Candidatus Finniella inopinata: one gene and its partner. Each later gene encodes a partner of the first gene's protein in a complex. Links are inferred from orthologs where the notes say so. Each region holds a gene or a part of one and is shown in the gene's direction. Other genes may lie near its edges.

Region 1 (7,841 bases):
ACGTGATTCTCCTATATGGAAAATTGCCTTGACCATTTCATGAAGCTTCGGTTGATTATCTTTTAGAGCTAATACGTAGTCTGCACCTTGAATTAAGATCTCTTCAGCAATTGACTGCTGACAACCCATGGCGTCAATGGTGACTGTACTACCAGTAACATCAATCATCTTGAGTAATTTTGGAATGGCTGTAATTTCATTGGATTTTTCATCCGTTTTAACTTGCCCTAAAAGAAGACTTTGATTGCTTGCCCAGGCACTTACAATGTGTAGGGCTTTTTTCTCTTTTCTTCTGTTGCCAGAACCCCGTAGCGTTTTTCCATCAATAGCAATAATCTCAGAATTAACATCGATAGAGAGTGACTTGATCCATGCATAAAAGCAGGATTCAAATTGCTCTGGGTCAAGTATGGAAAACACACGGCCAAAAGTATCATGAGATGGCACACCATTAGGCAGCTCGAGAAATGTTGATAACCAATCGTATTTGGCTTTGCCAAATTCACTAATATCAACCCAGTTATCAGCGCCACAAATTGTGGCCAATATTGTTATTACCAAGATATCGTGCAATTTGTGAAGCTTGTTGTGGTTATCAATACGAGGATCGGCAAGAGGTTCAAAATGTTTGAGGAAAGTATCTGATAACTGCATCCCTGTTTCCTTTTTCTTTATTGAGAAAAAAGAATAATAACAACGGATAGAACAGCAGAAAAGCCGAATAAAAAATTAGGAAATAATTTTTAGAATACTAAACTAATTTTCAGTGCAATCGCCATGCATTTTCTATCAATTGGTGGGCTGAAAACACTAGGGAACTCCGTTATCAGTCGGAAATGGGCGCTTATGTGGATGCTGGAAATCCCGATACATCGTTCCACCAGGCCTTTATGACAAAATATGGGCAAGGCTAGGCAAAATTTTGGGATCAGCTCATTTAAAAAACAACGCGTTAATGGTGAGCTATACCATAAAAACGCCTTGAAATTTGAAACGAAAGCCCCTAAATGAATGTAAGATCCATTATTTAACTTAATCTATAATAACAAAGGAAAAATAAGATGAGTTTATTTAAACATATTGCATTTATTGCAGGGCTTTTGGGCGCAACGGCAGTCTCGGCTTTTGATTCCGATTATCCAATTTACGCGCACCCAAATCAAATTGGCGCGTGCCTTACATACGGGAACCCTTGGGGTTCACAATATAATAATTTGTCTTCTACCCAAAGGCAATACACTACACCAAATCATAGCACTCAAACTATTGGCCAACACAGTAGGCCAGTCTCGGCTGCTGATGCTTCTGGCTCTGACGTTTCCCATGATGCATCTTTTATGGCCCCTGGAGGACCGGTGGCTGATCATTTGCTTGCTTGCCAAATCAGAAACCGTAGTCTAGAACATCGCCATCAAATTATCGATCGACAAATCACAGCGACTTGGGAAATGTTAAGAAACAACGCCTCACCCAATTTATTCGCTGACATTGGGAAAGCTATTTCAGGTTACTTCTATGAAAATGTATATATTGCACCAGCGAAATGTAGTGAAGCCATTTTAAAAACTACTGGTGAAACTTATGGCGAAACCTTGAGCCTATTGCGTGACTTCCAACGAAAAATGAAACGTGATGGGAAAATAGCGGATCCCCTGACATTCCTCCTGGAATGCGAAGGTCTTCGGTCCGAACACAAATTGGTGGCAATAGTAGCAGGGGTTGGTTTTCAACCACCAAAATCAGATGATATCTCTGAAGATGAAAAAAGCCGCAGATGGGATTATTTTGAAGAACACTTCGGTAGTAGGGCGAGAATATTTATGCGCGAATTGCAAGATGCCCTTCCAAAGTCGATTCAAAGAAAAAAAGCATCTTTACTATACAATATGTTGACCAAAGTATCAGCATCCCTAATATACAACATATTCACGTACCAGGCCCCTCAGAGATCTCCTGCTAGCAAGTTGACGGACGACCTGCTTAGAAATGTTTTGGAATTCGCCTACGGCCCCCTAAAATATTCTTTAGATACGACACTTTTCCTCCGCGCTCGTCTGCTGTGTTCCATACCCACACAGATGGAATTCTCTAAGAAGTGGTGGGCTGAAAACACCAGGGAAGCCCGTTATCAATCGGAAGAGCAGGTTTATGTGGCCGCTGGGAATCCCGCCACATCGTTTCACCAGGCCTTTATGAAAAAATACGGGCAAGGTTAGGCAAAATTTTGGGATCAGCTCATTTAAAAAACAACGCGTTATTCACAAGAAAACAGAAAACCGTTGCCTTTTTTAGGTGGTTTACGTTAGAAATGAATCTAAGTCGATTGTTTTTTGATCAGGCAAAATAGGAAGAGTTATGAAACAAGGTATTCACCCCAGTTATCACAAAATCAACGTCATCATGACGGATGGCAGCACTTTTGAAACCCACACCACATGGGGTAAAGAGGGGGATACCATGCGTTTGGATATTGACCCGAAATCTCACCCAGCCTGGACAGGTGGCGGACATAAATTGATGGATACGGGCGGACAGATCAGCAAGTTCAGCAAGCGTTATCAGAATTTCGGCCTTAAGTCCTAAATTTATTAAGACATAAATAACAGGGGGGCTTGCCATGGCGTCGCCAGCGGAGCAGTTAATGCAAGACACCCCCCATCAACCATCTTATCTGGACAATCTAAACCCCAATCAGCACCAGGCTGTTTTAAAAACCCAGGGGCCTTTGCTTATTTTAGCAGGCGCGGGTACGGGTAAGACGCGCGTTTTGACAACGCGCCTTGCTCATATTTTGCTAACCAACCTAGCCTATCCGGCTCAAGTCTTGGCAGTTACCTTCACCAACAGGGCAGCCCAAGAAATGCGCGAGCGAATTGCCCACATCTTGCAACGCCCGGTGGAGGGAATGTGGCTGGGCACGTTTCATTCCCTGTCGGCCCGAATCTTACGGCGTCATGCCGAGTTGGTGGGTTTGCAACCCAACTTCACAATCTTGGATACCGATGATCAACTCCGCCTGATCAAGCAACTGCTTAAAGCCAATAACATCGATGAAAAACAAACTCCAGCCCGCATGGTTTTATCCCTGATCAATCGCTGGAAGGATAGGGGGTTATTGCCCGCCCAGGTCAAACGCAGCGGCAATGATTTGATCAGCGGCCTCTATCAGGATTATCAAGAACGGTTGCTGGTTTTAAATGCCGTTGATTTTGGCGATTTGTTGTTGCATTGCCTGACGTTTTTTAGACAAGAACCTGTCGTCTTAAAATCTTACCAAGAACAGTTTCAATATATGCTGGTGGATGAGTATCAGGACACGAACGTTGCCCAGTATTTGTGGTTGCGGCTATTGGCACAAGGGGCGGGTAATTTGTGTTGCGTGGGCGATGATGATCAGTCCATTTATGGCTGGCGGGGCGCTGAGGTTGGCAATATCTTAAGGTTTGAGCAGGATTTTCCAGGGGCTGAGATTGTCAGGCTGGAACAAAATTATCGTTCCACCCCGCATATTTTGGCTGCAGCCAGTGGCCTTATTGCGCACAACCGCGAACGATTGGGTAAAACATTATGGACGGAGGATACCCAAGGCGAACAATTGCTGGTTCGTGGCACCTGGGATTCGGTTGACGAGGCCCGATTCATTGGTGATCAAATTGAAAACCGACAACGTCAAGGTGACCGCCTGAGCAGCATTGCCATTTTGGTTCGCGCCAGCTTTCAAACCCGTGAATTTGAAGAATGCCTTTTAAGACTGGGGATTCCGTATCGGGTTATTGGCGGCCCTCGATTTTATGAACGGTTAGAAATTCGCGATGCCTTGGCATACCTTCGGTTGGTGGTTCAGGGCGATGACGGGTTGGCGTTTGAGCGGATTATTAACACCCCCCGCCGGGGTATTGGCCAAACCACATTGCAAACCATGCATATTTTGGCCCGCGACCAAGGAATTTCTTTACCTCGTGCCGCCCATTATTATGCCCATAATATCGCCAAGGGTGCTGCTGGCAACAATCTACGCCTATTTTTTGAAAACCTTGACCGCTGGCGAGCTTTGTTAGAAACAGATCCTCATGTAGAGGTGGTTAAGATGATCTTAGACGAATCCGGCTATACAGCCATGTGGCAGGAAGATAAATCTGCTGATGCCCCCGGCCGTCTAGAGAACTTAAAAGAATTGGTCACCGCCATCGGTCAGTTTCAGTACCTGCCGGGCTTTTTAGAACATGTCAGTTTGGTCATGGAAAATAATCAACAAAGCGAGCAGGACATGGTCAATCTGATGACCCTTCATGCCGCCAAGGGGTTAGAGTTTGACACCGTATTCCTGGCCGGTTGGGAGGAGAATTTGTTCCCCCACCCCCGTGCCTTAAACGAAAATGGCGAGGCGGGATTGGAAGAGGAGCGGCGCCTTGGGTATGTCGGCATCAGCCGTGCCCGCCAGCGCGCGATTATCAGTTATGCCCTGCAAAGGCGCATGTATCAGGGCGGATGGCAGCTGGCGATCCCATCGCGGTTTATCAAAGAGCTCCCTGATGCCCATATGACGCATATTCACGCGAACGGTCAATCCAGCCGACGCCCGCCCGTCCAGCTGCACCATAACGCCCCCAAAACTCTGCACAGTTTTGACATTGGCGATCGTGTTTTTCATCAGAAATTTGGTTATGGAGAGATTCTGGATTTCGATGGGGAAAAGGTGGACATTGATTTTGAACACAGCGGCCATAAAAAAATTATTGCTGACTTTATTTCGCGAGCATAAGACAAATGAATTCTTTTACCCCTCAATCCCTCTGGCACCTTCAAATCCGCACCCCCTATCAGGCGGTAGAGGCCGTTTTGGCGCTGTTGGAAAATTTAGGGTTGGAGGCTTTAAGTTGGCACGAACGCGAAGATGCTGACCCTTCAGCGGCCGAAGACGATCAGGGCTTCCCGATAGCTGAAACATTCATGGTGGAGGGATATACCAAAAGCCCCCCCGTTCTAGACAGCTTAAATCAAGAACTTGATATGGTGGCAAGCCTGTTGGCAGTTTCGCCTCCGGTCATTGAATCTTGTCAACCGGTTGATCACCAAGACTGGCTCAGCGTTTGTTATCAGCAACTGGCTCCTCGCACGGTTGGAAATTATTATGTTTATGGCAGCCACGATAAAGCAGTGGCGGTGCCCCCTGGGTTGATGCCGTTGCAAATTGATGCGGCGACGGCTTTTGGCAGTGGCGATCATCAGACCACTAGCGGGTGCCTGCAGGCCATAAGTGATTTGCGTCACGACGATTTTAAAACCCTTTTAGACATGGGATGCGGTTCGGGCATCCTGGCCATTGCGCTTGCCAAAGCCTGGCCCGATGCCACCGTTATTGCCGTTGATAACGACCCCGAATCGGTGCGCGTCACCCGTTATAACTGCGACCTTAATGATTGTCCTGACATTCAGGCGCTGGTTAGCGAGGGTTTTGATCAGCTTTCTCTGCCCCAGGTTGACTTAATTGTGGCCAACATTCTGGCCAAACCCCTGTGCCACATGGCACCGATGATGGGACAAACTATCGCCCAAAACGGATGGGTGATTTTGTCAGGGCTGTTGGAGCGCCAGCAAAACGATGTGATGGAGGCTTACCAGCGAGAGGGGTTTAAACTGGTCAAAACCTATCCCCTGGATACCTGGACCACTCTGGTTTTGCAAAAGGGGTAGGGGCACAACGGTCAACAATTGATGTCACAAATCCCATGCTATCAATGGCATTTACTTTGCGTCACCCTGTGCATTATTCTTGTTCAGACGGTAATTCTTTAATCTTCTGCTGAATTTGTTTTTTCAAGTCAGAATCAGGCAATCTTTCCAAGGCCTTCTGCGCCCAGATTAAATCATCCGGCGTAACGTCGGGTGATTAATTACCCGATTTAAGGCTTCTAATGCCAGGTCTTTTCCGCCCAAGCCTTCAAGCCTATCGGTCGCCCGGATTAAATCAACCGCACTGGCGTGAGGGTGCTTAATTGCCCGTTCTAAGGCTTCTAATGCCAGGTCATTTCGTTCCAATCTTTCGAAGGCTTCAGCCGCAATAAAACTGTTGTAAAAAGGAGATTCTAAAAAGGTCTTTAAGGGGGCATCTTCCGTCTTTGCAATCTTTTCCAGCGTATCAATAAGTGTCTCAACAATGGGCTTCTTTGCTGGTTGAAATATGGGGTCCAATAACCTGTTTAAATCGTCCTTATCCGCGTATTGATGAGTAAACAGGATATTACGTCTTATATTTTCGGAATCACGAGGATCAGATACTCTGAATGAAAAACTAGCCCCGTCGACCACAGCTATGGCCGCCAAATGGTTTTGAAGAAGCTCCGGATCTGTTTGTGTCCTCTTGGCAATTTCACGCAATGAATTTTCAGATAAAACGTCCTTTGATCTCATGGACTCCCGCAGGTAGAGGGACGTCAAATTTAAGCGCGAAAGAAATATTTGACGCGTCTTGTGTATGGACCGAATAATCCTCTCTCTCTCCTGTTCCGTAGCAGGGGTAGAGGAAATGCCATATTTACCACCGATAGTGGCAGAAATTTCTTCGGTGTACTTTTGCAATTCATCCCGTGACTTTTGATCCTTGACCTGCTCTAACAACTGACTCCTTTTTGTCTCAAGCTGTTCAAGCCAAGCCATACAGGACACACCCAATGGCTTATCACCAGATGCCCCATAAGCGCCCCCAACTGACCAAACAAAAAGCACACACAGGTAAAAAAAGTTTTTTTTTCATCGAATACATAGCCCAAGTCCTGGAAGAAAGTACCCTGACTATACAATGAAAAATTTTAAATTAAAGTTAATAAAGGGAATTCGGACACTTGATTCTTGTCTAAAAGAAAACGTATGACTGAAATAACCAGCCATTTCGCATGCCTGTGACAAGGGTGAATAATTTATTGAAAACCATAAGGTGACACTTTACGCTTTGCAGACCCCTTGGCCATAGAGAGCCCCTGAACGGGGCGTTGCTAACCCTGAATTTCCTGGCAGCACCTTTAGATTTTGTTAATCAGTTGGGTGTTAAAATAATCCTAAGTGAAAGGAATTTTTTTCCTTTAATAATGGGATTAAAGAAACATGCAATTGATAACAAGATTAATCATTTATTTCATTATAGGGGGTTTTCAATCCCTTTATGCTGAAGATTTGCCTGAAAAACCAGAATCCAGAACCGACATAAAGATTGTGAGCTATTACACCCCAGAGGCTCGGGAAGAATCTGAATTCAAAAAGACGAAAAAAATCTACGTTCGTCACCGTTCCGTTTCACCCTATCGCGGTTTTGCCTTGGTTAATCTGGCGGCAACAACGTCAATTCGTGAAAACAATAATTTTGAATCAGAATCAACCAATGATGAAGAATCCGAGGGGACTGTAGACGAAGGAATCATCGAAGTCGCCTATGCAAAAGAGCTGTTGAACCAAAACATAAAACCCATGGCGCCGACTCTTATTGATTGTGATAGATGGTAGTATTTTGACCGAAGGTTGATGCACCTTGCAACAAAGGTTGAAAATGTTGTAGGGATGAATATATAAAGTCTGGAGGATTGACTGATGACCAGAGGCGGATTTAGAGAAGGGGCCGGGCGCAAACAGCTAAGCGGCCATTATCGTGAAAAAACGAAACCTGTTCGTTTGCCTATTAGCATGATCGAAACGGTCCAGGATTTACTAAAGAAACGCGAACCATTGGGCGCGGGGCAAGTCCCTTTTTATCAAAGCAGCGTGTCAGCCGGTTTTCCTTTGCCGGCGGATGATCAGCACAACCAGGTCAATCTGCACCACCACCTGGTGAAAAATCCAGGTCAAACTTT
Region 2 (5,571 bases), on another replicon or contig:
AGGTATTAATCCCAATCGTCAGGTTGGAACCTATGTAACGCCACAGGACTGGAACAAACTTATTCAAGACCCTGACGTGATTTTGATTGATACCCGAAATGACTACGAGGTTCGAATTGGGACTTTTAAGGGCGCTGTTGATCCAAACACGACAAGTTTCACCCAGTTCCCTGGCGTTGTCAAAAAAGAATTCGATCCTGAAAAACATAAAAAGGTTGCCATGTTTTGCACAGGCGGTATCCGATGCGAGAAGGCGTCCGCATACATGCTGGCTCAGGGCTTTGAAAATGTTTACCACCTTAAGGGCGGAATTTTGAAGTATTTAGAGACTGTCCCCGCACAGGAGAGTCTGTGGGAAGGCGACTGCTTTGTTTTTGACCAACGTGTGACTGTTGACCATTCGTTGAGCAAAGGTACCCATTCGCTTTGTTATGGATGTCGGTCACCCTTGTCAGCCGAAGATCTGTTATCGGAATCTTATGAAAAGGGCGTTTCTTGCCCACGGTGTGTTGACGTGGTCAGTGACCACAAAAAAAGAAACTTCCGCGAGCGTCAAAAACAAATCGCCTTGGCTGCAGAAAAAGGTCAAAAGCATATCGGCGCATCAAGGTTTCCTTAGATTGGTATCCAAGGGGTACAGAAGCGGCATAACAAGGGCCAGGGTTGCCAACCACCAGCTTTGCCAACATCCCAAATTAACCAGGAAAGAAACGCTAGCCGCTGTAAAAAAACCAACGATAATGGATGCGTCGTTAACGGGATAGCGGTTGATGCCCCTTAATAGGAAATAACTGAGGGCTGACATAATCAACGCCCCCACTAAGCCCAGTTCCAACCAAATTTGCAAAGGTAAATTATGGGGGTGCATGGGAATGGCCTTGGAAAAAATGGGCACCGCCTTCCCTTCCTCGTTCACTGTTGACCAAGTCTTTTGTTCTCCCCCTACTAGGGATGCTCGCGAGCTGTCCCCCCCCTGACCAATCAAACTTTTTTCTGGAATTTTATGGCTTACAAATTGCCAAACATACAGACGGTGAATATGGCTGAAGGATCGTATCTGTTGATTAAGATCTTTTATAGCCGAATCAGTCAAAAGACTAGAAAAAGCCCAAGGTAGTCCCAATATCAGGAAAAGGGTTCCAAGTCTGACGCTTTTATCCGTAAACTTAGGAAATAAATTATAACTGATACTAGCCACACTCCCGCAAATAATCGCGACTACAGCCGTATCACAATCAACGGTTAAGAAGATTTTAGCAGCCAATAGAAACCCAAGGGTAGATTTCAGCCATCCATAATTAATATCATTACATGGCCAAATCGCCACACTAAGGATTAATACCAAGGGAACAAAGGCCTTGGCTGAACTTTTTTGAACGAATTGTTGCCATGGATTTCCTAATAAAGCATCCATAGCAATAAGCATTAAAGCAAAAACAACCCCATAAAATAACCAACGTTTCAAGCTTAACAACTCAGCATCCGACCGTGCTTGAATCCAACTTGTCCAGCCAATCCCTAAAAATAACAGACCCAATAAACGTCCGCTGAGGCGAAAGGTTTCTGAAGGTATTGGCGACCACAAACTGCTTAGACAAACCCATGCGATCAAAACGATGATAGAAATTGAAATGGGGTTTTTAAATAATTCTAGAGGTTTACTCCCCTGACATAACCAACCGAACGCTCCGCCAACGGCCAGAACAGAAACAGCCACCCTGGGCATGAAAAAGGCTAAAGGGCACAGACAAAACAAGATTATCCCAGGCAATTTTGTTTGCAAATGATGAGATGTGCAGAGCATCTAATCCCGTTGAGACAAATTTAAGATAATATCCCATGAGTCAGAATCAATAGGCATAACGGATAGTCTTGATTGCCGAACCAGGGCTAGATGCTGCAGCATGGGATGGTGCTTAATTGTTTCAAGGCTGATGGGGTTCAAAAATGGTTCTTTGTAAGTTACATCAACCATTCCAAAGCGCCCCGTTTCATCACTGGGGTCAGGAGAATAAAGTTTGGTCACTTCGACAATGCCCATAATCTTTTTATCTGACACCGAATGATAAAAAAAACACAAATCCCCAATCGACATAGCTTTTAAATTATTAGAAGCCTGGTAGTTGCGAACACCATCCCAGGCTGTTGTTTTTTGCCGTTTTTGATCCTGCCAAGACCAACTTGATGGTTCAGTCTTTATAAGCCAATAGGACACTTATTTTGCGCTTTCGCTCTTTGTCTCAGCTACCGGTTTTTTTTCAGGTTCGGCTGGTTTTTCATTTTTTGGTTCCAGGGAACTTAAGGTTTCTTTTACACCTTTCGAAGGTGCCTTCGTAATTTTTTTTGCCAACTTAGCAGTTGCTTCCGAAACTGGCTTTCCTGGTTCTGCTGCGGTGACGTGTTCGCCACTCTGGCTAACTTCAAAACTTTGTTCCTTTAACACAGCCCCTTTACTATCTTGGACTTTAACCGACCATTTGCCTGGACGAGCCTGAACAGCGGCGTGGGTGCGAAACCGAGGGCTGGCTGCTACATGGGTTGACCATTGTGTGTGAACCTTATCGTTATGTGTCCAAATAAAGGTCACGGTTTCATCAGCGGATGCTGACAAATCGGCAAAGGCCACTACTTTTCCGTCAACTGTTGAAAAGTTTTCTTTGGGGTTTATCGGTTCACGATTTTCAATGCCTGTGGATAGTACAAAACGGTTGACGCCAAGAGCAGCTGGTGATGCACTTGGTTGTGTTGCCTGAGCAACAGCGATCAGTGAGCAAAACATGAGAGAAAAACGTAGGAACATTGATTAAACCCTTACAATAGTTATGATGAGTTGGTAATAATAACCATTATAAAAGATGCTGGGAAATTTTTCCTTAAAATTATGCATGAATAAGCGATAAAATAAAAAATGACTGCCATTCTCCCCTTGTTATACAATTCCGGCGACGGCTTATCCAGGTCCTTTCAGATTTCGTCCCCATTTGAGCCCGCTGGCGATCAACCGCAGGCTATTGAAAAACTGATAAAAGGATTAGAAGAAAAGGACCGTAACCAGGTTTTGTTAGGGGTGACTGGTTCTGGTAAAACGTATACCATGGCGAACGTTATTCAGGCTGTCCAGCGTCCAGCCCTTATCTTGGCCCCTAATAAAATTTTGGCGGCCCAGCTGCATGCTGAGATGAAATCCTTTTTCCCCAACAATGCTGTTGAGTATTTCGTCTCTTACTACGACTATTACCAACCTGAAGCTTATGTCCCGCGCAGCGATACCTTTATAGAGAAAACTGCATCAATTAATGAAGAAATTGACCGGATGCGCCATGCCGCCACACGTGCCCTGTTAGAGCGGCGGGATGTGATTATTGTCGCCAGCGTATCATGTATTTATGGTATCGGGGGGGTGAATACCTACAGCGAAATGATTGTTCCCCTTAAGGTCGGTGATAATATTGATCGTCAAACCCTTATACGCCGCTTGGTTGAGTTGCAATACAAACGAAATGATATCAACTTTGTACGGGGAAATTTCAGGGTTAAGGGCGACGTTGTCGAAATTTTCCCTGCCCACTATCAAGATCGGGCATGGCGCCTTAGCTTCTTTGGTGATGAATTGGAAAAGATTATCGAAATGGACGCTTTGACAGGCGAGACGTTTACCGACCTGGAACAGATTATGGTTTTTGCCAACAGCCATTATGTAACCCCCGGCCCCACCATGCAGCAGGCCATTAAAGGCATTCAGGCTGATCTGGTGGTCCGGTTGGCTGAATTTGAGGCTGCCGGTAAATTGCTAGAGGCGCAACGGTTGCAACAACGCACCCAATTTGATCTGGAAATGATGGCGGCTACTGGTTCGTGCGCTGGCGTTGAAAACTATTCACGGTATCTAACGGGGCGCGACCCTGGTCAACCGCCCCCCACTTTGTTTGAATATTTGCCCCCCGATTCCATTTTGATGGTGGATGAAAGTCACGTTGCCATCCCTCAGTTGGGCGGCATGTACAAAGGGGACAGGGCTAGAAAATCCACCCTCAGCGAGCATGGCTTTCGCTTGCCATCGTGCGCCGACAACCGACCGTTAAAGTTTGAGGAATGGGAAGCCATGCGCCCCCAAACTGTTTTCGTATCAGCCACCCCAGGCCCCTGGGAATTGACCCAAACCGAAGGGGTATTTATTGAGCAGATTATTCGCCCAACCGGCTTGATTGACCCTGTTTGCGAAATTCACCCCTGTGAACATCAAGTGGACGATTTGATTCACGAGGCGAAATTGACCGTCGCCAAAGGGTTTCGTGTTCTGGTTACAACCTTGACCAAGAAAATGGCAGAGGCGTTGACGGAATATTTAACCGAAGCTGGCCTGAAGGTTCGTTATTTGCATTCAGACATTGAAACCCTGGAACGTATCGAAATCATTCGAAATTTGCGACTGGGCATTTTTGACGTATTGGTTGGAATCAACCTTTTGCGGGAAGGTCTAGATATTCCCGAATGCGGTTTGGTGACGATTCTGGACGCCGATAAAGAAGGATTTTTACGATCAAAAACCTCCCTCATTCAAACCATTGGCCGGGCCGCCCGTAACGTGGAGGGAAAAGTTATTTTGTACGCTGATCGCATCACGGGCTCCATGGAGGCAGCCCTTTCTGAAACCAACCGCCGTCGTGAAAAACAACACAGCTATAATCTTCAACATGGTATTACGCCAACCACAATACAAAGGGGCATTACCCCGGCCCTGGCCCGTATGGCAGAGGCTGATTATGTCACCGTTGATTTGAAGGGCGAAAACTTAACACCTAAGGAAATGGCCAAACGTAAAATATTGTTGGAAAAACAGATGAAACAAGCCGCCAGCAATTTGGAGTTTGAAGAAGCTGCCCGGTTAAGAGACGAGTTGAAACGGCTGGATGATTGGGCGTTGAAGCTGTAGGTTGATTAATTTAAAGAGATAAAATATATGTACTCGCCAGCATGGCCTCACAGTAAGATAAATGAAATATTTCCCAATATTTTCTTTGTTACAGGCACAAATATAACGCATCATAATAATGTTGAACTTCAACACAGCAGAAATATGATTATCATTCGTGATGACGGCAACCTTTCACTTATAAATACCGTAAGGTTGGATGATAAAGGATTAGCTGAACTTGATGCCCTTGGAAAAGTCAAAAACGTCATTAGAATTGGAGCCTTTCATGGAAGGGATGATGCGTTTTATCTTAATCGTTATGATTCAAAACTATGGGCGTTAAAGGAAATGAAGCACGCCAACAATCGACAGACGGATATTGAACTGGTTCCAAATGGACAAATGCCAGTTACCAATTGCTCGCTATTTATTTTTGAAACATCAAATTATCCAGAAGGAATCCTTCATATTGATCAAGAGGGTGGGATTCTAATCACCTGTGACAGCATCAAAAATTGGGTAAGCCCCGATCAATTTTTTAGTACTGAGACAGCAGAAATGTATAAAGAACAAGGTTTCTTTGGAACGGCAAGTGTATCAAACGTTTGGAAGCAAGCATGTAACGTTAACTTCTCAGATTTTGTAAAGTTAAAGAC

What was found. Proteins that work in one complex are often made in the same cells at the same time.
Region 2: the proteins of EQU50_RS04200 (region 1) and uvrB are in contact, whole or in part, in a crystal structure (PDB 7EGT), measured with the Thermus thermophilus proteins. The link is inferred for Candidatus Finniella inopinata from one-to-one orthologs. Residues at the interface, in WP_096412145.1 of Thermus thermophilus: His654, Arg656, Phe657, Gln666, Asp668, Glu669, Lys680, Arg681, Leu682, Ser683, Lys685, Tyr686, Ala687; in WP_096411307.1 of Thermus thermophilus: Glu23, Leu25, Arg26, Asp27, Gly28, Glu29, Arg30, Phe31, Arg55, Glu326, Asp327, Phe328, Glu379, Ser382, Gln383, His398, Gly400, Arg401.

What each region holds. Positions count from the first base shown.
Region 1 is NZ_SCFB01000005.1:120,139-127,979, forward strand. Bases 2,222-5,189 are described here. They hold EQU50_RS04200 (ATP-dependent helicase), read left to right. Parts: upstream 2,222-2,617; coding sequence 2,618-4,762; downstream 4,763-5,189. Other genes in these bases: rpmE (50S ribosomal protein L31), read left to right, coding at 2,356-2,583; EQU50_RS04205 (50S ribosomal protein L11 methyltransferase), read left to right, coding at 4,768-5,189. Also shown: EQU50_RS04185 (ISAs1 family transposase), read right to left, coding at 1-654; EQU50_RS04190 (hypothetical protein), read left to right, coding at 1,062-2,216; more of EQU50_RS04205, read left to right, coding at 5,190-5,694; EQU50_RS04210 (hypothetical protein), read right to left, coding at 5,863-6,657; EQU50_RS04215 (hypothetical protein), read left to right, coding at 7,102-7,497; EQU50_RS04220 (LexA family protein), read left to right, coding at 7,582-7,841. UniProt on the Escherichia coli protein: A helicase with DNA-dependent ATPase activity. Unwinds DNA duplexes with 3'-5' polarity. Translocates on single-stranded DNA with 3'-5' polarity. Initiates unwinding more efficiently from a nicked substrate than double-stranded DNA.
Region 2 is NZ_SCFB01000023.1:7,063-12,633, reverse strand. Bases 2,443-5,420 are described here. They hold uvrB (excinuclease ABC subunit UvrB), read left to right. Parts: upstream 2,443-2,908; coding sequence 2,909-4,933; downstream 4,934-5,420. Other genes in these bases: EQU50_RS08055 (hypothetical protein), read left to right, coding at 4,961-5,420; EQU50_RS08065 (DUF2914 domain-containing protein), read right to left, coding at 2,443-2,800. Outside these bases: oxygen-dependent tRNA uridine(34) hydroxylase TrhO, read left to right, coding at 1-619; EQU50_RS08075 (O-antigen ligase family protein), read right to left, coding at 605-1,804; EQU50_RS08070 (EVE domain-containing protein), read right to left, coding at 1,805-2,215; more of EQU50_RS08065, read right to left, coding at 2,216-2,442; more of EQU50_RS08055, read left to right, coding at 5,421-5,571. UniProt on the Escherichia coli protein: The UvrABC repair system catalyzes the recognition and processing of DNA lesions. A damage recognition complex composed of 2 UvrA and 2 UvrB subunits scans DNA for abnormalities.